Regions from separate parts of the Chelativorans composti genome, predicted to be linked through region 3. Evidence: riboswitches for the same ligand, from Rfam matches in the RefSeq annotation. Region 3 holds a riboswitch; each other region holds the start of a gene.
What was found. Region 3 has a riboswitch for thiamine pyrophosphate ahead of thiB (thiamine ABC transporter substrate binding subunit). Riboswitches for the same ligand answer to the same signal wherever they lie in the genome.

Region 1 (9,610 bases), on a different contig from region 3:
GGCGAGCTTGATCGGCCGTCCCCGCCACGTCCAGTCGACGGAAATTGAATCGCGCGTGATGCCGGCCTCCGGTCCCGTCAGCATGCGCTCCTCGCCGAGCAGCGCGTTGATGAGCGTGGACTTGCCCACGTTCGGACGGCCGACGATGGCAATGCTGAGCGGCTTTGCCGAATCATAAGCCGGCTCTTCCGCATCCGGGTCGATGTCGTCGCCCTGCAGCGTGTCGTTGACGTGAAGGGCGCGGCGTTCCTCTTCGTCCTGCGCCTGCTCGATCCGCTCACCGGCAATTTCGGCTATCGCGTCACGCAGCTCCGGCATGCCGATGCCATGCTCGGCGGAAATGGCAATCGGCTCTCCGAGCCCAAGGCTGTAGGCTTCCATCACGCCGGCTTCCGCACCGCGCCCCTCGGTCTTGTTGGAGACCAGGATCACCGGCTTGCCCTTGCGGCGGACCAGATCGGCGAAGGTGTGGTCGTCGGGCATGATGCCGGTCCGCGCGTCCACCATGAACAGCACGAGGTCGGCCTCGTCGATCGCCCTCTCGGTCTGCTGGCGCATGCGGCCCTCGAGCGTCGGCGCCGCGGCGGATTCGAGACCGGCCGTGTCGATCACGTCGAAGCGCAGGTCCTGCAGCCTTGCCGGATGGATGCGACGGTCCCGCGTCACGCCGGGCGTGTCGTCCACCAGCGCGATCCTGCGCCCCACCAGCCTGTTGAAGAGCGTCGACTTGCCCACGTTGGGCCGGCCGACGATTGCCACCTTGAAAGCCATTATGAGCCCGATCCCGTCCCGGAAATAAGCTCGGCCATCATCTCCGCCCGCTCGCGGACACCCGCCGGGGCCTCGCTGTCATTGAGAATTTGCTCGAAGAGCGACAGTGCCGTCTCGCGGTTGCCGTCCTTCCATGCGGCGAGCGCCAGAATCTCGCGCGCCGAGTGGCGCATCGGATTGCTGTCGGCCGTCATGCTTTCCACCCGTGCGGCCACATCCGCGTAAGTGCCGTTATCGACGAGCAGCATGCCGGCCCTGAGGCGCGCCATATCTCGGAACACGCCGGGCGCCGAGCTGTCGTTCGCAACCTCGTCGAACGCGGCAATTGCCTCGGCCGCCTTGCCTGCGTCGGCCAGGATCGTTGCTTCGCGCATCCGCGCCAACATCGGATAGGTGCTGACGCCGCCCTGCCGCAGTTCGTCCAGCTTGGCCACGGCTTCCTCGGTCTTGCCCTGGGCGGCGAGGTCGAGTGCCTGCGCGAACTGGTCACCGGCCTGGTTCGCGCGGCTCGTGGTCCAGCTCTCATAGGCGACATAGGCCGCCGTGCCGAGCACGATCAGCGCGGCTCCGCCAATCACCACCGGCCCGAAGCGCTTCCAGAGGCTCTTGAGCTGGTCCTGGCGAAGCTCTTCGTTGACTTCGCGAATGAAACTGTCGTCCGACATGAGATTTCTCGTTCCTGAGCCGGACACGCGCCCGGCGCTTATGGTCTTGTGGGCTTTTTAACGAAAATTCCCGCACATGGAAGGGGGAGCGGGGAAAACACTTCCCCATCACGTCCCGGCCCCCGGCGGTCGAAATCCTGTGAACAGCCGGGTCCGCATTCCAATCCGGCCACATTCCCGCGGTAGCGAACCGGCTTTACCGTTTCCGAAAAGAAGAATCATGTCTGCCAACCGTATTGCGATTGTCACGTTTTCGCTGCTGTCCGCGCTTTCCCCGGCCCACTCCGGTCAACCCTCGGCGCAGTTTGGGACGCCGCCGCAATACGTTCTGATCTCCTTCGATGGCGCCGGTCCTCTCGCACAGTGGGAGCGCAGCCGCCGGCTGGGCAGGGAAGCGGACGCCCGCTTCACCTATTTCCTGTCGTGCGTCTACCTGCTCACGCCCGAGACCCGCGGCATGTACACAGCCCCCGGCAGCCGCGGCCCGAAATCCAACGTGGGCTATGCGGCCGGTCGGGAAGAGGTGGCTGCTCGGCTGCAGCACATCTGGTCCGCCCGCGCGGAGGGGCATGAAATCGCCAGCCATGGCTGCGGTCATCTCGACGGGGGCAAGTGGTCGGCTGCCGACTGGCAGCACGAGTTTGCCCAGTTCGCCGCCGTTCTTGAGAACGCCTGGCAATTGAACCGGATCGACGGTGAGCCCGTGGGCTGGAGACGCTTCGCCCGCAACGAGGTCATCGGCTTCCGCGCGCCCTATCTGTCTTCCTCCGGCAGCCTCTTCAAGGCGCTGAGGGCCAGCGGCTTCACCTATGATGCCAGCACCGTCTCCCGCGCTCCCCTGCCTGTACCGCGAGAAGATGGCGTTTTCCGCTTCGCGCTGCCCCTCATTCCGGAGGGACCGGCCCAACGGCCGATTATCGCCATGGATTACAACCTTTACGTCCGCCATTCGCGCGGCGAGGAGGACCTGGCGGCCGCCGACATATATGAGCAGCGCGCCTACGAGGCCTTCATGGCCGCCTTCCGACGCGAATACGAGGGCAGCCGCGCGCCGCTCCAGATCGGCTTGCACTTCACGCTGATGAACGGCGGCGCTTACTGGCGTGCTCTCGAGAGCTTCGCCAGGGACGTTTGCCGGCGCAATGACGTCCGCTGCGTATCCCACCGCGAATACCTGGAGCAAACCCATGGGATCCATCCGGACCGCCGCATAGACGGCTAACCAAATTTCCACGCGGAAACTGCCGGACGTTCATCTGCGGTACATGTTCCACTCCATAAATTTCCGCCCGCTGGCGACCGGCCGATCCGTTTCTCGATAGCCGGATTCGTTAGCTTGGGAACAAATTGTGCCGCGACGGAATTATTCTGCCGCTGAATGATCTTGGAGAGTCCGATGAAAAAGCTCCTATTGGTACTGCCGCTGGTTCTGGCCGGGGCTGCCGCATGCACACCCACCCAGCAGGGTGCGGCGATTGGTGGCGTCGGTGGCGCTGCAATCGGCGCGGCCGTGGCAAACGACAGCGTTGAGGGTGCTGTGATCGGCGGTGCGGCGGGCGCAATCGCTGGCGCTCTGATCGGCCGCGCGTCGGAAGGCAGCAACCAGTGCGTCTACCGTGACCAGTACGGACGCCGCTACACCGCAGCCTGCCCCCGCGGCTACTACTAAGACAATGCGCAACATGCCTCGAGGCCGGAGCTCGCTTCGGCCCTGAGGCGGGTGCCATGATGTTGCGAAGGACAACATTGCCCGGCGGGCCTGCGGATGTCGCCTGAAACATACGCAGCCGGTGTCAAGCCTGGCTCTGGCGATGATTCGCCGCCTGACGTGCGACACAACAATATTATTGAGAATTGTTCGCCCATGGTGCATGGTGCGCCCATCGACAGGGGCGCTCGACCGGGCGGGCAAGCCGAAACTCGTGCTGCCGCGCTCGCAGGGCTGAGATGACGGGAAACCGTCGGTCCCTTTGAGCTGATCTGGGTAATGCCAGCGGAGCGAGGCGACGATGTTTTCAGGCGCGCAGATTTCCTTGTATCCAATGTCCGACGATTTCGTCGGCATCATTCTGGGGGCGGTGAAGGCCCTCGATCCCTACCGCGAGAACTTCCGCATCGAGACCGACGACCTCTCCACCCTGCTTGTCGGGCCTCCCGAGCAGCTGTTTCCCGCAATGCGGGATCTGTTCGTCCATGCTGCGAATGCAGGCAAGCATTGCGTGCTCGCGGCAACCGTCTCCCGCGGCTGCCCCGGTGAACCGGATGACCCGATCTGCACCCCCAATTCAGAGCTCGGCAATCAGGCGCCCCTCGCCGATCGGATCGCCGCCGCGAAGGCAGCCGTGGCGTCGGCCCCGGTGACGGGCTTGACGGTCGCGGCCCAGTTTTCGCTCTACCCCCTTGGCGCGGCGCATCACATGGACGAGATCTACGGCTGCATCGACTTCGTGAAACAGTCGGGTGTCTTCGACCGCTCGAAGAATTTCTGCACCAAGCTCCGGGGAGATGCCGGCGCGGTCTTTGCCGCCATGTCGGAAGCGTTCCTCCGCTTCGGCGCGCCGGAAGGCCACGTGGCGCTCGACCTGAAGGTCTCCGCTCACAGCCCGACGCCGGTGTAACCTTTCGCGGAAATCCCGGGAAACCCGTTCATCCTCAACTGAACCGGCTCCGCAGATCACGTCGTCCCTCTTCAAACGGGCTTTCCACTTCTTGCGCTTGCGGCGGAAGCCTCGAAGTGCCAGCATTTGGCCGGTATCGCAGAAATGCTGCGGGAACGGTTTTCCCTTCTGAAGATTGGAAAGCCGTTCCGGAGGAGGAAGATCCCGGTTCCCGCCTTCTTGTGGAATGGGGAACCGCGTTTCGGAGTATTCAACGTTTCCGGTCTGGAGGTCGTCATGCGCCAGCTTGTCCGTCGTCTGTCACTGGTCTCGCTTGCAGCCATGCTTGCGTCTCCGGCTTTGGCCGTTGACGAAGTGTTCGAAACCGAAGGGCCGTCCATCCGCGTCCAGACGGTCGTTAATGGCCTGTCCCATCCCTGGGGCCTCGCTTTCCTCCCCGATGGCACCATGCTCGTGACGGAGCGCAGCGGCAATCTCCGCCTCGTGACCGACCGCCTGTCGGACCCGATCGCCGGCGTGCCCGAGGTCGATGCCCGCGGCCAGGGCGGTCTGCTGGACGTGGCGCTCGATCCGGCATTCGAGCAGAACCGCCTCGTCTACCTGAGCTACGCCGAGGCTGGCGAAGGCGGCAACAGCACGGCAGTCGCGCGCGGCCGTCTGAGCGACGACAACGCGCGCCTCGAAAATGTTGAGGTCATCTTCCGGCAGCAGCCAAAGGTCCAGAGCCAGCTCCATTTCGGCTCGCGCCTCGTCTTCGATCCGGAGGGCCACCTCTTCATCACGCTGGGCGAACGCTCCCACGAGCGCTTCCGCAGCCAGGCGCAGGAGCTGAACTCGCACCTTGGCAAGATCGTCCGCATCAACCCGGATGGCTCCGTGCCTGCCGACAATCCGTTCGTAAACCAGGAAGGAGCGCTGCCCGAAATCTGGTCCTACGGCCACCGCAACATCCAGGCGGCCGCCCTCAATCCCGTGACCGGCGTGCTGTGGGAGATCGAGCATGGCCCCCGCGGCGGTGACGAACTGAATGTCATCGAGCCCGGCGCCAACTATGGCTGGCCGATCGTCACCCTCGGCATCAACTACGACGGCACGACCATTGGTGAGGGCTTGCAGCACAAGGACGGCATGGTGGATGCAATCCGCACCTGGACACCGGTCATCGCCCCCTCCGGCATGATTTTCTATCAAGGCGACGCCTTCCCCGACTGGAAGGGCAATCTTTTCGTAGGTGGTCTCGCCTCCACAGCGCTTGTCCGTCTCACCCTCTCGGGCGATAGCGTCACCGGCGAGGAGCGCCTGCTCGAGAGCCTCCGCTTGCGCATCCGCGACGTGGCCGAAGGCCCTGACGGTTCCATCTACGTGATCACCGACGAGGATAACGGCGAGATTCTGCGCATTACGCCGGCGCAATAGGATGGCGCGCGGCTCGTCCGCGCTCATCCACAGCCGCTGACTAATATGGTTTACGACCGCATTTAGTATTTCTTGGTGATTGTTCCGTAGCGTACCCGTGCAGACGTCTAACAGCGCTTGCTGTGAGTTCTCAGGTGCGGGTTTCCATGCGTAGTTTCGGCAAGTCGGCGATTGCAGTGCTTTGTGCGGCCTTGCTTGCGGGCTGTTCGTCGCGCGGTATGACGATCGAGCAACTGCTGGCGGACCTGTCCTACGAAACCACCGCCTCCGTTTCGGCCCACGCGCCCAAGCATTCGGCACCAGCCTCGCCTGCGCAGTCCGCGTCATCCCAGTCGCAGACCGGCCTTCCGCCCACCGCCCTGGCGATCGCTCCCGTTGAAGGTCAGGTCCAGACAGCCGCCCTGATGGTTCCCTCGCCTCGCCGCGCCGCACCGCGCAAGCGGGAAAAGCAGAGGGTCTACAGCCAGCGCTTCAGGGACGCAAAGCCCATCAATTTCGGCAAACACGCACCGCACCGCCTGCCGGTGCATGGCGTCGACGTGTCCCGCTGGCAGGGTAACATCAATTGGACGGACCTTCGCCTGCACGGCGCGAACTTCGTCTACATCAAGGCCACCGACGGCGTTGACCACCTCGACCCGATGTTCCACAAGAACTGGCGAGAGGCACGCGAGGCCGGCATGAAGCACGGCGCCTACCACTTCTTCTACTGGTGCAGCCCTGCCGCCGACCAGGCCGACTGGTTCATCCGCAACGTTCCGCGCGAGCCCGGCGCGTTGCCCCCGGTGCTCGACGTCGAATGGAACCACCTGTCCCAGTGCAAGAAGCGTCCCTCGCGCCAGCAGGTGATCGAGAAGATGCGCGTCTTCCTCACCAAGCTGGAGAAGCACTACGGCCAGCGCCCGATCATCTACACCGCGCCTGACTTCTATCGCGACAACCTCCAGGGCGAGTTCCTCGACTATCCGTTCTGGCTCCGCTCCGTCGCCGCCCATCCCTCGCAGGTCTATCCGGGCCGCAAGTGGGTCTTCTGGCAGTATTCCGGCTCCGGCCTGTCGGGCGGCGTCTCCGGCAAGATCGACCTCAACGTTTTCAACGGCAGCGAGCGCGACTGGCACAACTGGGTGGCGCACAACACTCACTGATCCAAACGAAACGGCGGCTGCGGGGCCGCCGTTTTCGCATGAGCCCAGGGTTTAGGCTGCGGATGGCCCCGGATCGTCCTCCGGCGCCCAGTGGCCGACACCTGCCTGCTTGCGCCGCCCCGGAAAGGCGATGACCTCGGCCACATTCCTTTGAGTGGCCACGGTGTCAGGCGTGGCATTCCGCGGCGCAACCTTCACCAGGGTGATGTTTTCCCGGCACCCGTCGTCGGTCTCCACAACAACCGCGGAGCCTTCGAGCAGCCCGAGAAGTGCCAGCCCCCGCAACCCGCCGATGGAGAGCTGGTCGGAACCTGTTTCAGGCTTCTCCACCAGCCGGTGGGGACCATAGGAGACTCCGTTGACCGTATAGGTCACCCAGCTGCCAAGACGGGCTGCGTTCTCGGGCAGATCCGCCGCCAGGTAGATCCGGCCGTGGCGCGCCTTCCGTCGCAGCATGCGCGCATAGGCCGTGTCCTCTCCTGCAAATGCCGTGACCATCCCTTCGAGAATGAGATGGTCCCCCGAGGTCAGATGCCAGGATACTCCGTCTGTCGTCATATCTCTGCTCCTGCCAGTGCAGGATCCGGCGAAGCCGTTCGGAATAGAAAACGGACGCATGCCTCAATGCATTGCGTCGTGCGGACCCTGCGGTTTCAACCTGTTTGTGATGGAGATCGACGCTGTCGTCGGGAATGTCTCAACGCTCGCGCCGGCTGCATGTCATCAGCCCCGGGTGACGGACGGACGTCCGCACCGGGGCTATTCGCCCGCGATGGGAATGACCCTCAATGCGCAGCCGAGGCGGCGAAAGGTTCGCTTCAGTCTCATGGCGGTTAGCTTGCCCTCTGCCCCGGGAAAGTCAAGCGCGCCCTCCGGCCGCTCCCCGTGGCGGATAAGCTCGGCACTTGCAATCCGCTATCGGAAGCAACATGTTCACAGGGAAATTGTCCCCACAGGCCCCAGCGTCGTTCCGCGCACCGGCGGGAACTTGCGCGAACGGCCCCCCTCCCCTATAGGACCCAGCGAAACTTTGTGTCCCGGGACAGGGAACTGCGAACACCACCATTGGGTTTGGTCGACAAGCCTGCGGGCCCGCCCGGCGCGCGGATCGGCCAGCCGTAACCGGACGTGAGGCCAGAACATGTCAGAGCTTTCAACGCCCTACTATCTGATCGACAAAGCGAAGCTGCTCGCCAACATGGAGATCATGGACCGCGTCCGCGAACAGTCCGGCGCCAAGGTCCTGCTCGCCCTCAAGTGCTTCGCCACCTGGTGCGTGTTCGACCTGATGAACAAGCACATGGACGGCACCACGTCCTCCTCCCTCTACGAGGTGAAGCTCGGCGCCAAGCATTTCGGCGGCGAGACGCACGCCTACAGCGTGGCCTATGCCGATCACGAGATCGACGAGGTGATCGCCAATGCCAACAAGATCATCTTCAACTCCCTCTCGCAGTTCGAGCGCTTTACCGACCGCGCGAAGCACATTCCGGTGGGCCTGCGCCTCAACCCCGGTGTCTCCTCCTCGGAGTTTGACCTGGCCGACCCGGCCCGTCCCTTCAGCCGCCTCGGCGAATGGGATCCGGCGAAGGTGCTCCCCGTGATCGACCGCATCGACGGCTTCATGGTCCACAACAACTGCGAGAACAGCAACTTCGAGCTGTTTGATCAGCTGCTCACACGCGTCGAGGAGCGTTTCGGCGAACTGTTCTACAAGGTGAACTGGGTAAGCCTCGGCGGCGGCATCCACTTCACCGGCGAGGACTATCCGGTCGACCGCTTCTGCGCGCGCCTCAAAGCCTTCTCCGAAAAATATGGCGTACAGGTCTATCTGGAGCCTGGCGAGGCCGCGATCACGAAGTCGACCACGCTGGAGGTCACCGTCCTCGACAAGGTGGTCAACCAGAAGGAACTGCTGATCGTCGACTCTTCCGTCGAGGCGCACATGCTCGACCTGCTCATCTACCGCCAACCGGCCAAGATGGAGCCGAATGCGGGTGGTTACGTCTATCAGGTCTGCGGCAAGTCGTGCCTCGCGGGCGACATCTTCGGCGAATTCCGCTTCCCGCAGCCAGTCGGGATCGGCGACCGTCTGTCCATCCAGGACGCCGCCGGCTACACGATGGTCAAGAAGAACTGGTTCAACGGCGTCAAGATGCCGTCCATCGCAGTGAAGGAGCTTGACGGCTCCATCCGCCTTGTCCGCGAGTTCGATTTCGCGGACTATGAAGCTAGCCTTTCATGAGGTAGTTAGATCCACCCGTCCCTTGGAAACGTAAAAGGAGTGTTCCCGGCGAAATGAAAAAGAATGTCCTTATCATAGGCGCTGGCGGTGTTGCCCAGGTTGTGGCGCACAAATGCGCGCAGAACAACGATGTACTTGGCGATATTCATATCGCGTCGCGCACCGTTGCCAAATGCGAGGCAATCCGCGCATCGATTCATGAGAAGGGAAATCTGAAAACGCCGGGCGTGCTGGAAGTTCACCAGCTCGACGCTCTGGACATCGAGGCCACCAAGGAGCTGATCCGCAAGACGAAGGCGAGCATCGTCATCAACGTCGGCGCGCCCTTCATCAATATGTCGGTGCTCCAGGCCTGCATCGAGACCGGCGCGGCCTACATCGACACTGCCATCCACGAGGATCCGCTGAAGATCTGCGAGACCCCGCCGTGGTACGGCAACTACGAGTGGAAGCGTGCCGAGGCCTGCGAGAAGGCTGGCGTCACCGCCATCCTCGGCGCCGGCTTCGACCCGGGCGTCGTGAATGCCTACGCTGCTTTGGCCGCCCAGGAATACTTCGACACGCTGGACTCCATTGACATCATCGACGTCAATGCGGGCAACCACGGCCGCTACTTCGCCACCAACTTCGATCCGGAGACCAACTTCCGCGAGTTCACGGGCCGCGTCTGGTCGTGGCAGAACCGCCAGTGGACCCAGAACCAGATGTTCGAGATCCGCAAGGAGTGGGATCTTCCGGTTGTTGGCACCC
Region 2 (9,610 bases), on a different contig from region 3:
CTGATCAGAGCGTCAACGCCGAACGAGCCCGATACCAAAGATGTTCCATCCGGCACGTACTGGTCGACGTAGGTGACGTCGCCCTTTACCTCGGCGTTCCAACTGATCACCGAACCCGTGGGTCGGGACACCGACATGATCAGCTCGTAGTTGCCGGGCTGCAGATGGTCGAACACCTCGTCCACCTTTGCCGGGTCGCTGGCGTCGGTGGTGCCCCAGGCAATTCTGGTGCCGGTCGTCCTGTTCCACAGCTCGTACGTGATCGTTGTCTTGCCGATGGTGCTGCTGGCGTTGATGAGCACGTGAACTGCCGTATCCGTCCCCTCCGAAAGGGTGAACGACTTGGTCTTGGAGCTGTTGTCGACAACGCTGCTGTGGGTCCAACTTTCCTTGTTAACGAGAGTGACGCCCTCTTGCACCACATTCTTCATAGGCACGTCGATGTCTTGCGACAGTTGTGACGCCCCAACGAGATCGATCCGGATGTTCAGCGTCGATACCGAAGTGTCGCCGGTCGGCGAGACGATCACGTAGGAGAACGTTTCGACCTTGCCATAGGGCGGAGTCCAGTCCGGATCCGACTTGACGTCCAGCTGGTAGGTGTAGGTTCCATCCTTATGGATGGTCAGGGTGCCATACTTACCCGTTATCACCCGCGAGCCGTCCGCAGGAATGGTGGTGCCGTTGACGCTTTTCACGGTGTGGCCGGCAGTATCGCCCGTGGTGATGTCGCCGGACACAGTGCCGCTGATCCCCGCGGGTTTGCTGTAGTCGTAGATGACGTCCTGCGTCACCTTCAGTGTGGAGCCGGAAAGCAGGCCGAGACCCTGCGTGCCGGCCAGCATCACCTTGTACTCACCCTCGCCGAAACGAAGGGTAAGATCGTTCGTTTCTCCACCGATCAGCGCGACCTTCAGCCAATCATCCTGTACGTGATACTGAACGTATTTATTGGTCGCCTCATCCTTCTTGTAGATGACCAGGTCATAGTTGGCTGCGAGCGTCACACCGCCCATGCGCGCATAGAACGTCAGCTCGCGGATGGTATCCTCGTCCACCGTGAAGGACATGGCCTTCTCGAAAGCCAGGGCGCCCGCGTCAAGGATCGGGTTCAACACACCGAGTTCCAGGACCGTGAAACTGGTCACATCCGGGATCTTCTGGGCCTCCGTTGGTGGGGTGGGTGTCGGCGTGACGTCCAGCAACAGCGTGGCGTCGGCAGGCACCTCGATGTCGTTGTCGCCAAGCGTGAGCGTCAGCCGGAGCGTGGCGCTCTTTTCCGTGCCGGACGGCGTACGGACCGTATAGGTGAACTCCTCGACCGCACCGTAGTTGCCGGAGAAGCCAGGCTTCAGCGTGTAGGAGTACGAGCCATCGCGCTGGATGGTGAGCGTGCCGTACTGTCCTTCAATCACCGTCGGCGCACCTTCGGCAATCTCGACCCCATCGACATCGACCACGACCGTATCCACCGGAACATCATCCGCACCGTGCCGAGAGTCGATGTCCGTGATGACATTGCCCGAGTGTCCGCCGACGACGTCCACCGGATTGTTGTAGTCGTAGAGGACATCACTGACGGTCTTGAGCGTGTAGCCGGTGAGCAGGCTGAGACCAGAGTCGTCGATGAGGAAGAACGCGTACTGTCCCTCATCGAGCGTCAGGTCCAGCTGATCCGACACGCCGCCGAGCAGGTAAACGTTAAGCCAGTCCTTTTCCTCGTGATAGGCCTTCCAGGTCTGATCGGTCTCGTCAAACTTGTAGATCTTCAACGAGAAGTCGGAGAGCACGGATATGCCGCCGGCCTGTCCGACAAAGCCGATCTGACGGACCGTGTTCGGGTCAACCGTCACCTGGATCGCGTCCGTCAGGTTGATGAGGTTCAGGTTCAGCACATCACCCAGGCCGACTGAAGCGACCGCAAAGCCCGTCTCAGACATCAGCGGCTTGTCGGAGACTGTCGGCGTCACATCCAGCCTGATCGTCTCGTCGTTGTCGACAACCACGATGTCTTCATCGGCATCCGAGTCCGCATCGCTGTCGCTATCGGCATCCGAGTCCGCGTCGCTATCGCTGTCAGCGTCCGAGTCCGCGTCGCTGTCGCTATCGGCATCCGAGTCGGCATCGCTGTCGCTATCGGCGTCGGAGTCAGCGTCGCTGTCGCTGTCAGCGTCCGAGTCGGCGTCGCTGTCGCTGTCGGCATCCGCGTCGGCATCGCTGTCGCTATCGGCATCCGCGTCGGCATCGCTGTCGCTGTCGGCATCCGCGTCGGCATCGCTGTCGCTGTCAGCGTCAGAGTCGGCATCGCTGTCGCTATCGGCGTCGGAGTCAGCGTCGCTGTCGCTGTCGGCATCCGCGTCGGCATCGCTGTCGCTGTCGGCGTCGGAGTCAGCGTCGCTGTCGCTGTCAGCGTCCGAGTCTGCGTCACTGTCGCTGTCAGCGTCGGAGTCAGCATCGCTGTCGCTGTCCGCGTCGGAGTCGGCATCGCTGTCGCTGTCAGCGTCAGAGTCGGCATCGCTGTCGCTGTCCGCGTCGGAGTCGGCATCGCTGTCGCTGTCAGCGTCAGAGTCGGCATCGCTGTCGCTGTCAGCGTCAGAGTCGGCATCGCTGTCGCTGTCAGCGTCAGAGTCGGCGTCACTGTCGCTATCAGCATCTGAGTCGGCGTCGCTGTCGCTGTCGGCATCCGAGTCGGCGTCGCTGTCGCTGTCGGCATCCGCGTCGGCATCGCTGTCGCTGTCGGCATCCGCGTCGGCATCGCTGTCGCTGTCGGCGTCGGAGTCAGCGTCGCTGTCGCTGTCAGCGTCCGAGTCGGCGTCGCTGTCGCTGTCAGCGTCCGCGTCGGCGTCGCTGTCGCTGTCGGCATCCGCGTCGGCATCGCTGTCGCTGTCAGCGTCAGAGTCGGCATCGCTGTCGCTATCGGCGTCGGAGTCAGCGTCGCTGTCGCTGTCGGCATCCGCGTCGGCATCGCTGTCGCTGTCGGCGTCGGAGTCAGCGTCGCTGTCGCTGTCAGCGTCCGAGTCGGCGTCGCTGTCGCTGTCAGCGTCCGAGTCGGCGTCGCTGTCGCTGTCGGCATCCGCGTCGGCGTCGCTATCGGCGTCGGAGTCAGCGTCGCTGTCGCTGTCAGCGTCCGAGTCGGCGTCGCTGTCGCTGTCGGCATCCGCGTCGGCATCGCTGTCGCTATCGGCGTCGGAGTCAGCATCGCTGTCGCTGTCCGCGTCGGAGTCGGCATCGCTGTCGCTGTCGGCATCCGAGTCTGCGTCACTGTCGCTGTCAGCGTCGGAGTCAGCGTCGCTGTCGCTGTCCGCGTCGGAGTCGGCATCGCTATCGCTGTCGGCATCCGAGTCTGCGTCACTGTCGCTGTCAGCGTCGGAGTCAGCATCGCTGTCGCTGTCCGCGTCGGAGTCGGCATCGCTGTCGCTGTCAGCGTCAGAGTCGGCATCGCTGTCGCTGTCAGCGTCAGAGTCGGCATCGCTGTCGCTGTCAGCGTCAGAGTCGGCATCGCTGTCGCTGTCGGCATCCGCGTCGGCATCGCTGTCGCTGTCAGCGTCAGAGTCGGCATCGCTGTCGCTGTCGGCATCCGCGTCGGCATCGCTGTCGCTGTCGGCATCCGCGTCGGCGTCGCTGTCGCTGTCGTCATCGTCGTTGTGCGGCGGTACCGTAGGATCCTTGCTTCCGCCGCCGCCTGCGCCGGCGACCCCAGCCGCCAGACCGCCACCACCCAGGGCGATCAGGCCCAGCAGAGCGGGCGAAATGCCCTCGCTATTGATCAGCTGGTCGATGCTCGCAATTTCGTAAAACTGGAAGTCGCTCAGCCCCCAGCCGTGCTCGCCCAACCAGAGCGCCCCATCGTCGTCTTCAAGGACGAGCTGGCTCTCCACACCATCCTCGACCACAAAGAAGTTCCGGATCCGGATCACCTGGCCGTTGTGAAGGCGGATAATGAGATCCAGGCCATCCCGCTCAAAGGACGCAATATCCCGCGGGTGGTAGTTCAACTTCACGATACTCGGTGCATTCAGTGCGATGTGGTCCAAGGGGGCCGTTCTCACGGCGCCATTAGCCTTGTTGATGATTGTGACCGCCATTTTTCTCTAGATAAGCTTTACTGGGTTGGTGGTGTGGAGACGAAATAGACCACACCCGGCCGAAAGGGCCGGGAATACAAGGTGAGGCAGCCTTGGACTGCAGACAGACTTGACGATGTGGTGGATGAAACTTCTTCCCCGGCGATGGTCTTGCCGTGATGGGCGCTTTTCACGGCGGCAAACAGAAAAGATTAAAGATTACGGTGGGAAATCAGTGGAGCCGGGTGTGGCCGGGGCGAACACAACTGAATGTCGCCCCGCAGGAAGCGCCGGGGACGCTGACAGATTGCTCGTCACGGATTCAGGCGGATGCGCGGACGCATATGCCCCTGCTGCCACCGCAATATCCGGCAACGCCGCATATGCGCTCGATCGGGACTGCGCGGAATTTCGGGGCCTACAAGCCAATGAATCGAAGCCGCCCGCCCGGCGGCCCTCCAAAAATAGAGTTGCCCCAACTCCCAGGGCAATCATTACGATGTGAAATAGATGGGGTCAATGGATAATGTTTTAAGTGCGACAAATTTGCAGTTATGGATTTTTTCAAAAGTGGTCAGTAGTGGAATGCTGTTACCAGTTTTAGGTGTATTTTGAGAAAACTTTTTTCGCAGGCAAACAAAAATCCTGCAACCGGAAGGGGGTCCCGGCGCGGAAGTATGAACATCATCAAGAGTAACATATAACATAATAAACAAAAGGTATAGCGATCATGGCGTGGTTCGTATTGTTCGGGGCAGGGCTCCTGGAGATTGTCTGGGCCTTTACAATGAAGAAGTCGGAGGGGTTTACGCTGCTGGTACCCAGCGCGGTCACAATCGTGGCCATGATCGGCAGTGTATGGCTGCTGGCGCTGGCGATGCGGTCCATTCCGCTCGGAACGGCCTATACGATCTGGACGGGCATCGGCGCCGTCGGCGCTTTTCTGTTCGGCATCCTCGCGCTCGGGGAGTCGTCCTCGCCGCTGCGCTGGCTTGCGGCCGCTCTTATCGTCAGCGGTCTGGTGCTGATGAAAGCTACAAGCTCCGACTAGCCCTGGACCCGGTTCACTTTGGGCCTGGCCGGCCTGGCGTCGAAGCGCAGCGGGGAACCGTGCCGAAATGCACGAGAGGAGCGTGGATCGTGGATCGGAGCCGGAACGAACCATCCCGTGCCTTCCGCTCGGCCGGGCCACCAATGCGACCTGGGACTGTAGTTGCCATGGCTTCAACATGACGACCGGGCGGAGGTGAGTTCCAGTCTCCCGTCCCCGGTCAGGCGGGCGGGTTGACAGAACGGCCATCAGCGGCAATGGTGCCGCTGCACATACAGGGGTGCCCCTGACGGGGCTGAGATGCGCGACATGCGCGAACCCTCAGAAGCTGATCCGGATAATGCCGGCGGAGCGAGGTACACGATGGCAGACAAGAGCCAGATTATTTCTCACACATCCATATTGCAGTTGTGCGAAGCCGAGCCGCGGACGCCGCGCGTCCGTGCAACTGTGCCGGCGCGCTGAATCCCAGGTATCTTCACGGCAGTTCCGCATGGCCGGGTGCGCTCAGGAGCAGGTCGCGCAGAGCCTGAATTGCCCCTCGTGCCCGCAGACCGCGGTTCAAGACGCTTGAACCGTTTCAGCGCCCGGGCAAACCGGGGCGGCAAACCTGAACCAGCCACTGCCGGGCGCCGCGAACGGAACGAATCCGATGCACCGTTACGCTCCTGCTACTGTCCTCATCCTTGTGTTGCTTGTGCTGTGGGAAGCTTATTGTCGCGCGACGGGCGTTACGCCGCTGGTGCTTCCGGCGCCGAGCGGCGTGATCGGGAGCCTGGTCGAAAACGCTGCCGAGATCGGCGGCCACGCGGCGGCCACGGCGGCTATCGCGGGCATGGGCTTTGCGGTGTCGGTCGCCTTCGCCTTTCTGACGTCGGTCGCGCTGCATTTCGCCCCGCTGCTCGAACGGGCGCTGGTGCCGGTGTTCGTGACGAGCCAGACCATCCCGCTGGTGGCGCTCGCGCCGCTGGTGATCCTGTGGTTCGGCTTCGGCGTTCTGCCCAAGGTGCTGCTGGTCGTGCTGGTGACCTTCTTCCCGATCCTGCTCAGCCTGCTTTCCGGGTACCGGCAGGCGCCGCGGGACTTTCTGGACCTCGTGGCATCCATGGGGGCGGGCAGGCTGGAGCAATTCCGCCGGGTGACGCTGCCCGCAGCGCGGCCGTCCTTCTTCGCGGGCGTCCGCATCTCCGCCACCTATGCCATCGTGGCGGCGATCTTCGCCGAATATGCCGGGGCGCGGTCGGGTATCGGCATCTATATCCTGCAGGCAAAGAACAATTTCCGCGCGGATCTGATCCTGGCCGCCGTCACGATGTCGGCGGCGCTCACGCTCGCCCTGCTGGGGCTGTTGCGGCTTGCCGAACGGCTCACGGACCCCGAGCGGAAGGGGAGGCGCCATGCTGCAGGTTGAACCGCTCGACATCCGCATTTCGGGCGGGGATGGGAGGAGCCTGGTCGAGGCGGTGTCGTTCCAGGTGGAGGAGGGGAGCGTCGCTTGCCTCATCGGCCCGTCGGGATGCGGGAAATCCTCGGTCATCAAGTGGATCGCCGGGATTCTGCCGGACGAGATGGACGCCCGGGGCAGGCTGCTGGTCGAGGGCAGGACGGTGGATCCCCGCGGCGGTCTGGTGGCTGCCTACCAGCCGCAGACGGACGCGCTGTTTCCGTGGCTGACGATCCGGGAGAACGTGTGCCTCGGGCTGGAGATCGCCGGGCTTCCCCGCGCGGAGGCCTGGAGAAAGGCCGCACCGCTGTTCGAGCCGTTCGGGCTTAACGGCACCGCGCATCTTTTTCCGCGCCAGCTCTCCGGCGGCATGCGGCAGCGCGCGGCGTTCCTGCGCACCATCGTCCAGGACCGCCGTTACATCCTCCTGGATGAACCGTTCTCCGCGCTCGACGCCATCACGAAGCTGCGCATGCAGGAGTGGCTCGCCGCCCGGCTGGAAGCCGACCCGCGCGGCGTGCTGATGGTTACACACGACCTGCATGAAGCCACGCGCATGGCGGACCGCGTGCTCGTGATGGCCGGGCGCCCCGGGCGCATCGTGGCCGACATTCCGATCCCATTCCCGAGACACCGGCGCAGCGAAACGGCGCTCGCGCCCCTGCGTGAAGAACTCAAGGCCCTGTTGTTGGAGGACAAGACATGATCCGGACATTGATATCTTTTGCCCTGCTGCTGATGCCGCTCGCGGCGAGTGCACAGCAGCCGGACGCGCCGCGGAAGGAGCTGCAGAGGGTGACGGTCGCACTCGACTGGATGCTGAACACCAATCATGTCGGCATCGTGGTGGCTAAGGAGCGCGGCTTCTACGAAAAACATGGGCTGGACGTGGAGATCCTGCCCTATTCCGACACCAATTCGGCGGCGCTGCTCGCGTCGGGGGCGAGCGACTTCGCCTATGTGGCGACGCTTGCTTTCTTGACCGCCCGGGCGGCCAATGCGGAGATCACCGCGCTGTGGGTGACGATGCAACGCGAGACCGGGCGGTTGGTCTACAATTCGGATAACAAGGCGATCACGCGGCCGGCGGATCTCTCCGGCAAGGTTTATGCGGGCTTCGGCAGCGACTGGGAGAAGGCGCTGATCGGCACAATGATCCGCACCGATGGCGGCGAACCGGTGTGGGAGACGGTCACGCTCAACACTGGAGCCTATGAGTCGCTCGCCGTCGGCCGGGTGGACTTCACGCTGGAGGTCGCCACCTGGGAAGGCGTCAACAGTCAGCTGCTCGGACGCAGGCAGTCTTGGTTCAACTACGCCGACTACGGGGTTCCGGACCAACAGAACGGCTATATCGCAACCACCGCGCGGACGCTGGAAGAGCAGCCGGAGACCGTGAAGGCCTTCATGATGGCGACGCTTGCGGGCTACGAGTGGGCGGCGGACCATCCGGATGAGGCTGCCGAGATCCTTATCGCCGCGGGCGACTTTCCCAATCCCGAACTGGTGCGCGGCTCCCTGCAGGTGATCGTGGAAGGCAACTATCTGCGAAACGGCGACTGGCCGGTGGGCAAGATCGACCACTCGCGGCTGGAGCGCATGGCGAAGTTCCTGGCCGACAATGGTGTGCTGAAGGACAGGGACGGCAAGGTGCTGGGTGACCCGGGAAACGTTCGGGCCTGGTACAATGAGGAGTGGCGCGAGCAATAGTAATAATAATAGCGCGCGTCAGTGGAGGCTGCCTCCGGCTGCGTTCATGGAGCAGCCGGCGGCAATGATGCGGAGGTCCGGCGCCGGGCCGAAGCGGCGGAGACGGTCAGCGGTGGCCGGGCAGGCGCGGCAGCAGCACCGTGAGCAGGCCGAGCAGCGGCAGGAAGGAGCAGACGCTGTAGACGAACTCGATGCCCTGCCGGTCGGCAAAGAAGCCGAGCACGGCCGCGCCGAGCCCGCCGAAGCCGAAGGCAAAGCCGAAGAACAGTCCGCCGATGAGGCCGACCCGGCCCGGGACCAGCTCCTGCGCAAAGACCACGATGGCCGAGAAGGCGGAGGAGAAGATGAAGCCGATCACGACCACCAGCACGGCTGTCCAGAACAGGTCCACGTAGGGCAGCAGGAGGGCAAAGGGGATCACGCCCAGGATCGAGAACCAGATCACCACGCGCGAGCCGTAGCGGTCGCCAATGGGGCCACCGAGATAGACACCTGCGGCTGAAGCGGCAAGAAACAGGAACAGCAGAACCTGCGCCTCGCGGATGCCGAGGCCGAACCTGTCGATGGTGTAGAAGGTGAAGTAGCTCGAGATACTGGCGAGATAGGTGTTCTTGGTCGCCGTCAGCAGCACGAGAACCAGCAGTGTGGCGAGCACCTTTCTGCGCGGAAGCGGCAGCGTGCGGTCGATCGTTTGACGGCCCTTCTGGTTGCGGCGGTGGCGGCTGTACCAGACGCTGACCCAGGAGAGGATGCCGAAGCCCACGAGAGCGATCATCGAGAACCAGCCGAGGCTTTCCTGCCCGCGCGGAATGACGATGAGGGCGGCGAGCAGCGGGCCGATGGCGGTGCCGGTGTTGCCGCCCACCTGGAACAGTGACTGGGCGAAGCCGTGGCGGCCGCCCGAGGCCACGCGCGCAACGCGCGAGGCTTCCGGGTGGAAGATGGCGGAGCCGATGCCGATCAGACAGGCGCCCAGCACCAGCACCGGATAGCTGTGGGCGAAGGCCAGGGTGAGGAGACCGATGAAGGTGGACAGCATCGCCACCGGCAGGGAGAAAGGCATCGGCCAGCGGTCGGTCACCATTCCCACGACCGGCTGCAGAAGCGAGGCCGTCACCTGGAAGGCAAAGGTCAGCAGCCCGATCTGGACGAAGTCCAGCGCGTAGCTCTCCTTGAGCAGGGGGTAAAGCGATGTCAGCAGGGACTGCATCGTGTCGTTGAGCATGTGGCAGACGCTGGTCGCCGCGATGATCGCGACAACGGTCTGCTGTGGTCGGCTGACGCTTTCGCTGATGCTGGCCATGATGTGTTGCCTGTCCGAAGTGCGGGATGTCCGTGCCT
Region 3 (9,610 bases):
GCTGCTCTATGAGGATCTCTCCCCTCCCGAGCCGCCCAGGTCCGAGGCGGAAGCCGGTCCGGTACGCGAGCCGGGAGCGGGTCGGCCGACCAAGCGCGAACGCCGCCAGCTCGACCAGCTGAAGGGAAGACCATAGCCCTCCGGGTATGCGCCGAGGAGGTACGCCCCGGTAGCGCACCTCGACCCGAAAAACGGTCCCTCAGGGTTGTTCGTTGGCATGGTGTAGATGCATTGCGGGGATGGGCATCCTCGTCGGGATAACCGGTACCTGCAAGAATTTGCGGGAAATCAAGATCCGGTAAGGCTATATGGAATAATGAACACGCCAACCAAAGGGGTTCGGCGGATACCTTTCCCGCTGGCGTGAGCAAGCCGCCTCGCTGCGTTGTTGTGCATCGCGATGTGCGTACTTGCCATCAGGCGTCAAAGGGTCTACCTGAACGCCCGAGCTTCCACAGACACCCCGCAGGAGCACGAAATGACCTATGTCGTGACGGACAATTGCATTCGGTGCAAATACATGGATTGCGTTGAGGTGTGTCCCGTCGACTGTTTCTATGAAGGCGAGAACATGCTCGTGATCCATCCGGACGAGTGCATCGATTGCGGCGTGTGCGAACCGGAATGCCCTGCGGAAGCCATCAAGCCGGACACCGAACCCGGCCTTGAAAAGTGGCTCGAAATCAACGCCAAGTACGCCGCCGTCTGGCCGAACATCACCGTGAAGCGCGAACCTCCGGCCGATGCCAAGGAAATGGACGGCGTGCCGAACAAGTATGAGCAGTATTTCTCGCCGAACCCCGGCCAGGGCGACTGAGACAGGTCGCTGAGACAATAATTCCCGCTGCGGCGCTTTGCCGCATTATGATGGGGTAGTAAGCTTCCGCTTCTACCCTACATTTTGCATGCGCGAAAAATTGAATTTCGCGCCTTCTTATGTTAATCTACGGGTGTATGTCAGTAAAGAACGTCTTGACGGCGCGAACATCTTAATCACGAAAAGTGGAGTTGCCTTGTTTACAAGGATGCTTGAACCTGGTCTTCGCGCGCAAGAGTTCACCTGCCTCGGCAGACGGATGAAACGAATTCACCTCCGTTACTGCGTTTAGTCATCAAGCAGCATGACACCCAGGGTGGCTGAGCGATTGCTGCTGCCACCTGCAACAGGAGTTTTAGGCGTATGGCAACCCAGCAGCAGAAGAAAGTGGCACACAAGTCCGGGTTCAAGACAGGCGAGTTCATCGTGTACCCCGCTCATGGCGTGGGTCAGATCGTGAACATCGAGAGCCAGGAAGTTGCCGGTCACACACTGGAGCTGTTCGTCATCGACTTCCAGAAGGACAAGATGCGCCTTAAGGTTCCTGTCGCCAAGGCGACATCCAGTGGCATGCGCAAGCTCTCGCAGGAAGACAGCGTCGAGAAGGCGCTGAAGATTGTTCAGGGCCGTGCCCGCGTGAAGCGCACCATGTGGTCGCGCCGCGCCCAGGAGTATGACGCCAAGATCAACTCCGGCGATCTCATTCTCATCGCCGAGGTCGTGCGCGATCTGTACCGCGCCGAGAACCAGCCGGAGCAGTCCTATTCTGAGCGCCAGCTCTTCGAGGCCGCCCTTGACCGCATGGCGCGTGAAATCGCTGCCGTGAATGGCCTGTCCGAGACCGAGGCTGTTCGCCTCATCGAGATGAACCTGACCAAGGCGCCCCGCCGCGGTTCCAAGTCGGACGCCGATGCGGAGGATGCCGAGAAGGACGAGACCGAACAGGCCGCGTAACAACTTTTCGGATCGAAGCGAACGAAAAACCGGGCCGAAAGCCCGGTTTTTTTTGTGGCGGTCTGTCGCCGCGAACCGCTCACAACCTGTTGAACCCGTGGAACCTTCGAAATTCTTCCGTGTTAACACTCACCCGGTGAAATTCCGACACGCCGGCATGAACGCGGTTGCCGGAAAGGGTGTTCGCCACGCTTTCCTGGACCGTGAGAAATCACCCCTTGGAGCATTTCGGCGGTTGGTGAGGTCCGGAATGCTCCCGCAGGAGCGGACAATGCAGGACGGTGGTCGCAGGCTCGTCAAAGCTGCCATGACGGCACCCTATCTGGAGCGCGAACAGGAGCATCTCCTTGCCCGGCGGTGGAAGGAGAACAACGACCTGGACGCGCTTCACGACATCACCATCGCCCACATGCGGCTGGTGATCGCGATGGCTGGCAAGTTCCGCCATTTCGGACTTTCCATGGCGGATCTCGTACAGGAAGGTCATGTAGGGCTCTTGGAAGCCGCAGCCAGGTTTGATCCCTCGCGGGAGGTAAGATTTTCCACCTACGCAAGTTGGTGGATCCGCGCTTCCATGCAGGACTATATCCTTCGCAACTGGTCAATCGTCCGCGGCGGCACCAGTTCCGCCCAGAAGGCGCTGTTCTTCAACCTGCGCCGGCTTCGGGCTCGTCTGCAGAAATTGGGCGGCGGAGAGCCGAGCGAAGAAGTTTACCAGCGCGTGGCCGAGGCGCTTAACGTGACCACCTCCGAGGTTTCGCGCATGGACACGCGCCTTGCGGGCGGCGACACGTCGCTCAACACGCGCCTGAACGGCGACTCGGCCGCGGAGCGCATTGAGTTCCTGGTCTGCGAGGATCCGACGCCGGACCAGGTGGTCTCCGATCGTATCGACAGCGAGCGTCGCGCTCTCTGGCTGCGCCAGGCGCTGAATACGCTGAATGGCCGCGAACTGAAGATCGTGCGGGAACGCCGTCTTTCCGAGGACGGCGCAACGCTTGAGGCGCTGGGCGCCGCTCTCGGCATTTCCAAGGAGCGTGTCAGACAGATCGAATCACGTGCGTTGGAAAAGCTCAGGATAGCCCTCGTGCGGCGCCATCCGGAGCTGGGTCCGCCCGTCGGCTGAGCGGAAAGCATAACCTCGTCAGAGCCCAGATTTCATCGGTCGGTGATGATTTTCACCTTGTCGCCGGCGGACACGTTGCCGCCCGGCCCGAGGCCGTTCAGCACGCGGAAAAGCTCCACCTTGCGGCTCACGCCCGTCATCTTGTTGGCGAGGGTGGCGACCGTCTCACCCGGCTGAACTGTAATGATACGCACGCGCAACGGCTGCAGCGACGCGATCTCCTGCTTTGACAGGACGCGGAAGCTGCTGGCGATGCTGTTGGCCACCTGGTCGAGCCGCGAATTGGAGGCGGGCGCACCGGTGAGCAGACGGTAGACTTGGTCGCCCACGCGCAACACCGTCACCCGGAACTTCCACTGGTCGGCATGGGCCGTTGCCGTCGCTGCCTCGAGGCCGTTCAGTGTCAGCGGCCGGATGGACGCGGGGTCGACGCCTGCGAGCCACGTGCCGCGCAGGTAGTCCGTCATGGAAATGTTGCGGTTGACCGTCACGCCGTCGAAACGGAACGCGAGGTCGCCCGGGCCAGTCGCGATGACCTCACCCGCTGCGTTGTCGAGCTTGAAGTCCTCCGGCACCGAGAAGCCGATTCCGAGCGTCGGATGCAGGAAGCTGTTGCCGCGCACATAGCCCTGCTCAGGCTTGTCGCCGAAGATCAGCCCGTCGATACCGGCCAGGAACTGGTCGCGGTCGGTGACGCCATATCCGGGCGCGCCGAACTGCTCCGCCTGTTGCAGTGCGAGCTCGATGCGCTTCGGTGCGTTAGGGTGCGTCGCGAGGAAGTCGAGGCTGGGATCGGTGGCGCCGCTCACATCGCGCAGCTTCTGGTAGGCGTCCATGGAGCGGATGAAGCGCGCCGCGGCGTATGGGTCAAAACCGGCCCGGCCAATCGAGCGGATGCCGATCACGTCGGCCTCCAGCTCCTGGTTGCGGGAAAACTGCGCGAGCTGCAGCTTGCCGCGCACCACGGCCGCCCGGGCCACCGGGTCCGCGCCGAGCACTTCGGTGACCACCCGGCTGGCAAGCTGCGTCTGCGCTTCGAGTCGCTGCCGCTCCAGGCCGTGGTTGGCTGTCACGTGCGCCATCTCGTGCGCCAGCACGGCCGCTACCTCGGCCGAGTCGTTTGCCAGAGCCAGCAGCCCGCGCGTCACATAAAGGAAGCCGCCGGGCAGCGCGAACGCGTTCACGTTCGGGGAGTCGAGGATGGTGATGCGGTACGTCTGGTTCGGGTTGTCCGGATCGAGCGTCAGCTTGCCGACGATGCGCGCCAGCATGCGCTCGAGTTTTGGATCGGAATATTCGCCGCCGTAGGTCTGCAGGATTTTGGGGTGCTGCCGCGCGGCCATGCTCGCGACGCGGTCGCCGCGCATGACCGTGTCCACCGTCACCGGATCGTGGGGCGGCGTGAAGCTCGATTCGACCAGATCCGTGGTCGCGCAGCCGGCAAGCAGTGCCGCAGCTGCGCACGCTCCCAGGAGCCGCGCTTGCAGTGACAATGCCTTGACGCTTGTTTTCCGGAGACTCGAAAAGCGGTGTGACAGGGATGTGTCCTTTCGATCCAACACGAAGCCGCCCTATGACTCACCTAATAACAGCAACTGGTTCAGGCAAAAAGCAGTCTCCTCAGTTGCCCCGCCACGGTTGATATAGGAACGGACCCTAAATCATACCACGCTTCGGCCACCGAGATAATGCGAGAGTGCCTCCGGGGCGCCTTCGCGCAGCAGTTCCTCTGTTTTTCCTGTGGCAACAATATGACCCTTTTCGATGAACACGAGCGACTGTGCAAGCCGTCGCGCATCCCGCGGATCGTGCGTGACCATCAGGATTGTCATGCGTTGCGCCCGATGCAGCTCCTCGATCAGGTCCAGCATTTCATCCTTGAGCGCGGGCCCCAGTGAGGCCAGCGGCTCGTCAAGCAGAAGGACGGGGTTCTGCTGTACCAGAACCCTCGCCAGCGCCGCGCGCTGCCTTTCCCCGCCTGAGAGCGAGCCCGGAAGCCTGCCGCCCTTTCCCGCAAGTCCCACGCGTTCGATAGCTGTTGCCACGTCCTCCCGGTCCTTCGCGCTGAGCCGCAGCGAAGGCGAGCGTCCGAGCCCCACATTCTGTTCCACCGTGAGATGGGCGAACAGGTTGTTCTCCTGGAAGATCATGGATACGCCGCGCTGGTGCGGCGGAAGCCGCGTCACGTCCCGCGAATCGATCAGGATCCGGCCGGACGAAGGCTGCTCGAAGCCGGCGATGAGGTTGAGCATCGTGCTCTTGCCGGATCCGCTCGGCCCCATCACGGCCACGATGTCGGACGGCTCGACATGCAGGTCGAACCGCATCTCCGTCCCGCCGGGATAGGTGAAAGCCAGCTCCCTGAGGGTCAGTGCGGCACCTTTCGGCCGCATGGTCTCATTCGCGTGCAACATTGGCGCCAGCCTTCTCCCGGCCTGCGATGGCCATCAGGCCCAGACATAGAATTCCGATGAAAAGGGCAAGTCCCGCGGCGTCCGCCGTCCGGTAGCTGCCCATTCGTTGTAGCAGCAGATAGGGCAGAGTCTGCACCTGGTCGCTGCCGAACAGCGCGATCACGCCGAGATCGCCGAGCGAGAGCGCCATCGCGAAAGCGAAGGCAAGCAGCGCCGGCCGCCGCATCGGCGGCCAGTCGATGAGCTTCAGCCGCGCGAATCCGCCGATCCCGAGCGAGGCGCACAGGCGCTCGTGCCTCTGGCTGGCCGCGTCATAAGCTGGACGGATGATCCGCATGGCGAACGGCAGTGCCATCACGGCGTTGACGCTCACCACCATGATCGGGGCGATCTGGAACACATCCACGAAGTTTCGCAGCAGCACGAACCAGCCGGCGCCGATCACGATCGGCGGGATCACCAGCACCATCATGGCGCCATTGTCGAACAGTCGCTCGGTCAGGCCCGGCTTGCCCGCACCGCGCCGGAGTTCCAGCGCACGGCGGGCGATTACCAGCCCGAAGGAAAGTGTGACGCTGAGTGATGCCGCGGCAAAGGCGAGGCCAAGGCTGGTCGCGGTCGCCCGGTGCACCGCATCCTCGCCTGCAAGCCGTGCAAGGTTAGCTCCAAGCCCGGCCGCAACCACCGTCATCATCGGGCTTCCCACGAAGAGCACCGCCAGCGCGATGACGATCGCGTTGAAACCCCTCTCCGGCCCGGTTGGAAACAGCACGCGGCGCGACGACAGTGGCAGGTTGGCGTCCCCGGTCAGCGAAACGCCGAAGCGCGTAAGCAGCCACAACGCCGCGGCGGTCAACACCAGCTGTACGGCCGTCAGTGCCACCGCCCGCTGCGGATCGAAGTCGAAGCGCAGTGCCTGATAGATCGCAACCTCCAGCGTTGTCGCCCCCGGTCCTCCGCCCAGCGTCAGCACGATGGTGAAGGAGGTCACGCACAGCATGAACACAAGGCCCGCGACGCCCGGCAGGGCGGTCCGCAACACCGGCCATTCCACGAACCGGAACGAGGCGAGACTTCCCATGCCGAGCTGCGCGGAAAGCCGCCATTGGTGCGGCGGCACCGTCTCCAGCGCGGCCAGGAACAGCCGCGCCGCCATCGGCAGGTTGAAGAAGACGTGCGCGATCAGGATGCCCGAAAGTCCGTAGGCGCCGGGCCACTGCCAGTCCCAAAGCGCCTTCGCCACCGGCGCGAGGTACCCCGCGCGCCCGTAGAGCGACAGGATGCCGATTGCCGCCACGATCGCCGGCAGCCCCAGCGGCACGGCGAACATCTGCAAAATGAAGCGCCGTCCGGGAAAGTTTGGATGCCGCGCAAGTGCCCGGGCTACCAGCAGTGCCGGCAGCACCGAGAGGAGCGTCGAGAGGGCCGCCTGCCACAAGGTGAACCGCGTTACCTGGAACAGATAGGAGTCGAACAGGGCAGTGCTGCCCGCGGAAGAGGCGCCTTGCATCAACAGACCGGCCAGCGCCCCGCCCACCAGCGCCACGATCAGCGCCAGCGGCAGGGCGCCCGCCGCAATACGCATTCCGGAAGCCATCAGCGGCTCATGACTGCCAACCACTCATCCACCCAGGCGCGCCGCTTTTCGGCCACCTCTTCCGGTGTGAAGAGGAGAGTCTTCGCGGGGTCGATCAGCGTATTGAAGGCTTCGTGCAGCGGCTTGGATGTCTCGCCCGCCGGGAACATCCAGTTCGTCTGCGGGATCGCGTCCTGGAAGCCGGGCCCCTGCATGAACTCGAGGAACTGCTTCGCCAGCGGGTTCTCCACGCCCTTCTTCGTCAGGCCCGCCACCTCGATCTGCAGGTAGTGGCCCTCGGAGAAAGGCAGCGCCACGTACTTGTCCGTGCCCTCTTCGATGACGTGGTAGGCCGGCGAGGTCGAGTAGGAGAGCACCATGGGAGCCTCCCCCTTGGTGAACAGGCCGTAGCCCTCGCTCCAGCCCGGCGTCACCGTCAGCACCTTGTCGCGCAGCTTTTCCCAGGCGGCGGCTGCCTCGTCGCCATAGACGGCCTTCACCCACAGTAGAAGTCCGAGGCCGGGCGTGGACGTGCGCGGGTCCATGATTACGACCTTGAGCCCGCTTTGATCGTCCACCAGCGCCCTAAGGGATTCTGGCGGCGTGATTCCGGAGTCCTTGTTCAAGATAAAGGCGAAATAACTGTAGTCGTACGGTATGAACGTATCGTCTGAGAACTCGCCCGGCACCTTGATACGGGATGTGTCCAGCCCGTGCGGCGCGAACAGCCCTGTGGCCTTGGCCTCGTGCGTCAGGTTGGTATCGAGCCCCAGGACAATGTCGGCCTTGGAGCCTTCACCTTCGAGCCGCAGGCGGTTCAGCAGCGCGACGCCATCGGCGATCGAGACGAACTGCACATCGCATTTGCACGCCTGCTCGAATGCCTTTTCGACCTGGGGGCCGGGGCCCCATTCCGACGTGAAGCTGTCGTAGGTGTAGACGGTGAGATCCTGCGCCTGGGCCGGCTGGGCGGACCCGAGCGCCATTGCCGCGAGCAGGAGGCTCGCGCAGAAGAAGCCACGATGGTGGGAAGAAAGCAGATCGGTCATGGTTCTAATCCCTCCGCCGGTATGACCCGGATCAGGTTCTGCGGGTTGGCACGCTTGCCTCTCAGCCGTGCTGCCCCATGCAGCTCGGCACCCCGTTAGACGGCTCGCAACATAAGCGTCCGCCGCGCCGCGCGCAAGAAGGTGGGGAGTTGCGGCGTCTGGCAAAAAGAAAAGGGCGGGCCCTGTCGGACCCGCCCCCTCTGCGTCTTGCCTTGCGGTGCGGCTTAGGCAGCCAGTGCGCGAAGCACGTACTGCAGGATGCCGCCGTTCTTGAAGTACTCCAGCTCGTCCAGCGTATCGATGCGGCAGAGCAGGGGCACGTTCTTCACGCTGCCGTCGGCGAAGGTGATCTTCGCGTTGAGCGTGGCGCGCGGCTTGAGGTTCTCGATGCCCTCGATCTCGACGATCTCGTCGCCCTTGAGGCCGAGCTCCTTCCAGCTCGTCTCCTCGGCGAAGACGAACGGGATGACACCCATGCCGACCAGGTTCGAGCGGTGGATGCGCTCGAACGACTGCGCGATGACAGCGCGGACACCGAGCAGGTTGGTGCCCTTGGCGGCCCAGTCACGCGACGAACCGTTGCCGTACTCGACGCCGGCGAAGATCACGAGCGGCACGCCCTCCTGCTTGTACCTCATCGCTGCGTCGTAGATGAACATCTCTTCACCCGACGGATAGTGGATGGTGTAGCCACCTTCCTTCGGGTTCTCACCCAGCATGTAGTTGCGGATGCGGATGTTGGCGAAGGTGCCGCGCATCATTACTTCGTGGTTGCCGCGGCGGGTGCCGTACTGGTTGAAGTCGGCCACCGCGACGCCATGGTCGAGCAGGTACTTGCCGGCCGGCGAGGCCACCTTGATGGAGCCCGCGGGCGAGATGTGGTCGGTCGTGATCTTGTCGCCGAACAGGCCGAGGATCCGTGCGCCGCGGATGGAACCCGCCGGGTTCGGAGTCTTGGACATGCCCGCGAAGTACGGAGGATTCCGCACGTAGGTCGACTTCTCGTCCCAGGCGTAGGTCTGGCCGCTCGGGGCGTCCAGCGCCTGCCAGTTCTCGTCGCCCTTGAACACGTCCGCATACTTGGTCGCGTAGAGCTCGCGGGTAACGTTGTTGGCGATGAACTCCTGCACCTCGGCAGCGGTCGGCCAGATGTCGCGCAAGTAGACCGGGTTGCCGTCCTTGTCCTCGCCGAGCGGCTCCTTGGTCAGGTCCTTGCGAACCGTGCCGGCGAGCGCATAGGCCACCACCAGCGGCGGCGAGGCGAGGTAGTTGGCCTGCACGTCGGGCGACACGCGGCCCTCGAAGTTGCGGTTGCCGGAGAGCACCGCGGCGGCGATCAGTCCGTTGTCGTTGATCGTCTTGGAGATCGGCGCCGGCAGCGGGCCGGAGTTGCCGATACAGGTGGTGCAGCCGAAGCCAACCAGGTTGAAGCCCAGCTTGTCGAGCTCCTCCTGCAGGCCGGACTTCTTGAAGTACTCGGCCACGACCTGCGAACCGGGAGCCAGCGAGGTCTTCACCCACGGCTTGGTCCTGAGTCCGCGGCGGTTGGCGTTGCGGGCCAGCAGGCCGGCGGCCATCAGCACGCTCGGGTTCGAGGTGTTGGTGCAGGAGGTGATGGCCGCGATCACCACGTCGCCGTGGCCGAGGTCATAGTTCTCGCCCTCGACCGCATAA

Region 1: another riboswitch for thiamine pyrophosphate. It lies ahead of ABD906_RS02340 (YkoF family thiamine/hydroxymethylpyrimidine-binding protein); the one in region 3 lies ahead of thiB (thiamine ABC transporter substrate binding subunit).
Region 2: another riboswitch for thiamine pyrophosphate. It lies ahead of ABD906_RS00285 (ABC transporter permease); the one in region 3 lies ahead of thiB (thiamine ABC transporter substrate binding subunit).

What each region holds. Positions count from the first base shown of each region.
Region 1 is NZ_BAABGS010000010.1:115,473-125,082, forward strand. It holds gene der (ribosome biogenesis GTPase Der) at 1-771, opposite strand, end outside; gene ABD906_RS02325 (tetratricopeptide repeat protein) at 771-1,436, opposite strand; gene ABD906_RS02330 (polysaccharide deacetylase family protein) at 1,657-2,658, shown strand; gene ABD906_RS02335 (YMGG-like glycine zipper-containing protein) at 2,833-3,105, shown strand; TPP riboswitch at 3,315-3,455, shown strand; gene ABD906_RS02340 (YkoF family thiamine/hydroxymethylpyrimidine-binding protein) at 3,446-4,054, shown strand; gene ABD906_RS02345 (PQQ-dependent sugar dehydrogenase) at 4,331-5,470, shown strand; gene ABD906_RS02350 (glycoside hydrolase family 25 protein) at 5,617-6,615, shown strand; gene ABD906_RS02355 (hypothetical protein) at 6,667-7,173, opposite strand; gene nspC (carboxynorspermidine decarboxylase) at 7,757-8,860, shown strand; gene ABD906_RS02365 (saccharopine dehydrogenase family protein) at 8,914-9,610, shown strand, end outside.
Region 2 is NZ_BAABGS010000002.1:62,201-71,810, reverse strand. It holds gene ABD906_RS00295 (BapA/Bap/LapF family large adhesin) at 1-4,085, opposite strand, end outside; gene ABD906_RS00290 (DMT family transporter) at 4,795-5,115, shown strand; TPP riboswitch at 5,382-5,488, shown strand; gene ABD906_RS00285 (ABC transporter permease) at 5,768-6,526, shown strand; gene ABD906_RS00280 (ABC transporter ATP-binding protein) at 6,513-7,265, shown strand; gene ABD906_RS00275 (ABC transporter substrate-binding protein) at 7,262-8,269, shown strand; gene ABD906_RS00270 (MFS transporter) at 8,376-9,572, opposite strand.
Region 3 is NZ_BAABGS010000018.1:214,931-224,540, forward strand. It holds gene ABD906_RS06395 (RNA-binding S4 domain-containing protein) at 1-136, shown strand, start outside; gene fdxA (ferredoxin FdxA) at 479-817, shown strand; gene ABD906_RS06405 (CarD family transcriptional regulator) at 1,181-1,771, shown strand; gene ABD906_RS06410 (RNA polymerase factor sigma-32) at 2,043-2,897, shown strand; gene ABD906_RS06415 (M48 family metalloprotease) at 2,930-4,390, opposite strand; gene thiQ (thiamine ABC transporter ATP-binding protein) at 4,559-5,311, opposite strand; gene thiP (thiamine/thiamine pyrophosphate ABC transporter permease) at 5,295-6,908, opposite strand; gene thiB (thiamine ABC transporter substrate binding subunit) at 6,908-7,936, opposite strand; TPP riboswitch at 7,928-8,041, opposite strand; gene acnA (aconitate hydratase AcnA) at 8,161-9,610, opposite strand, start outside.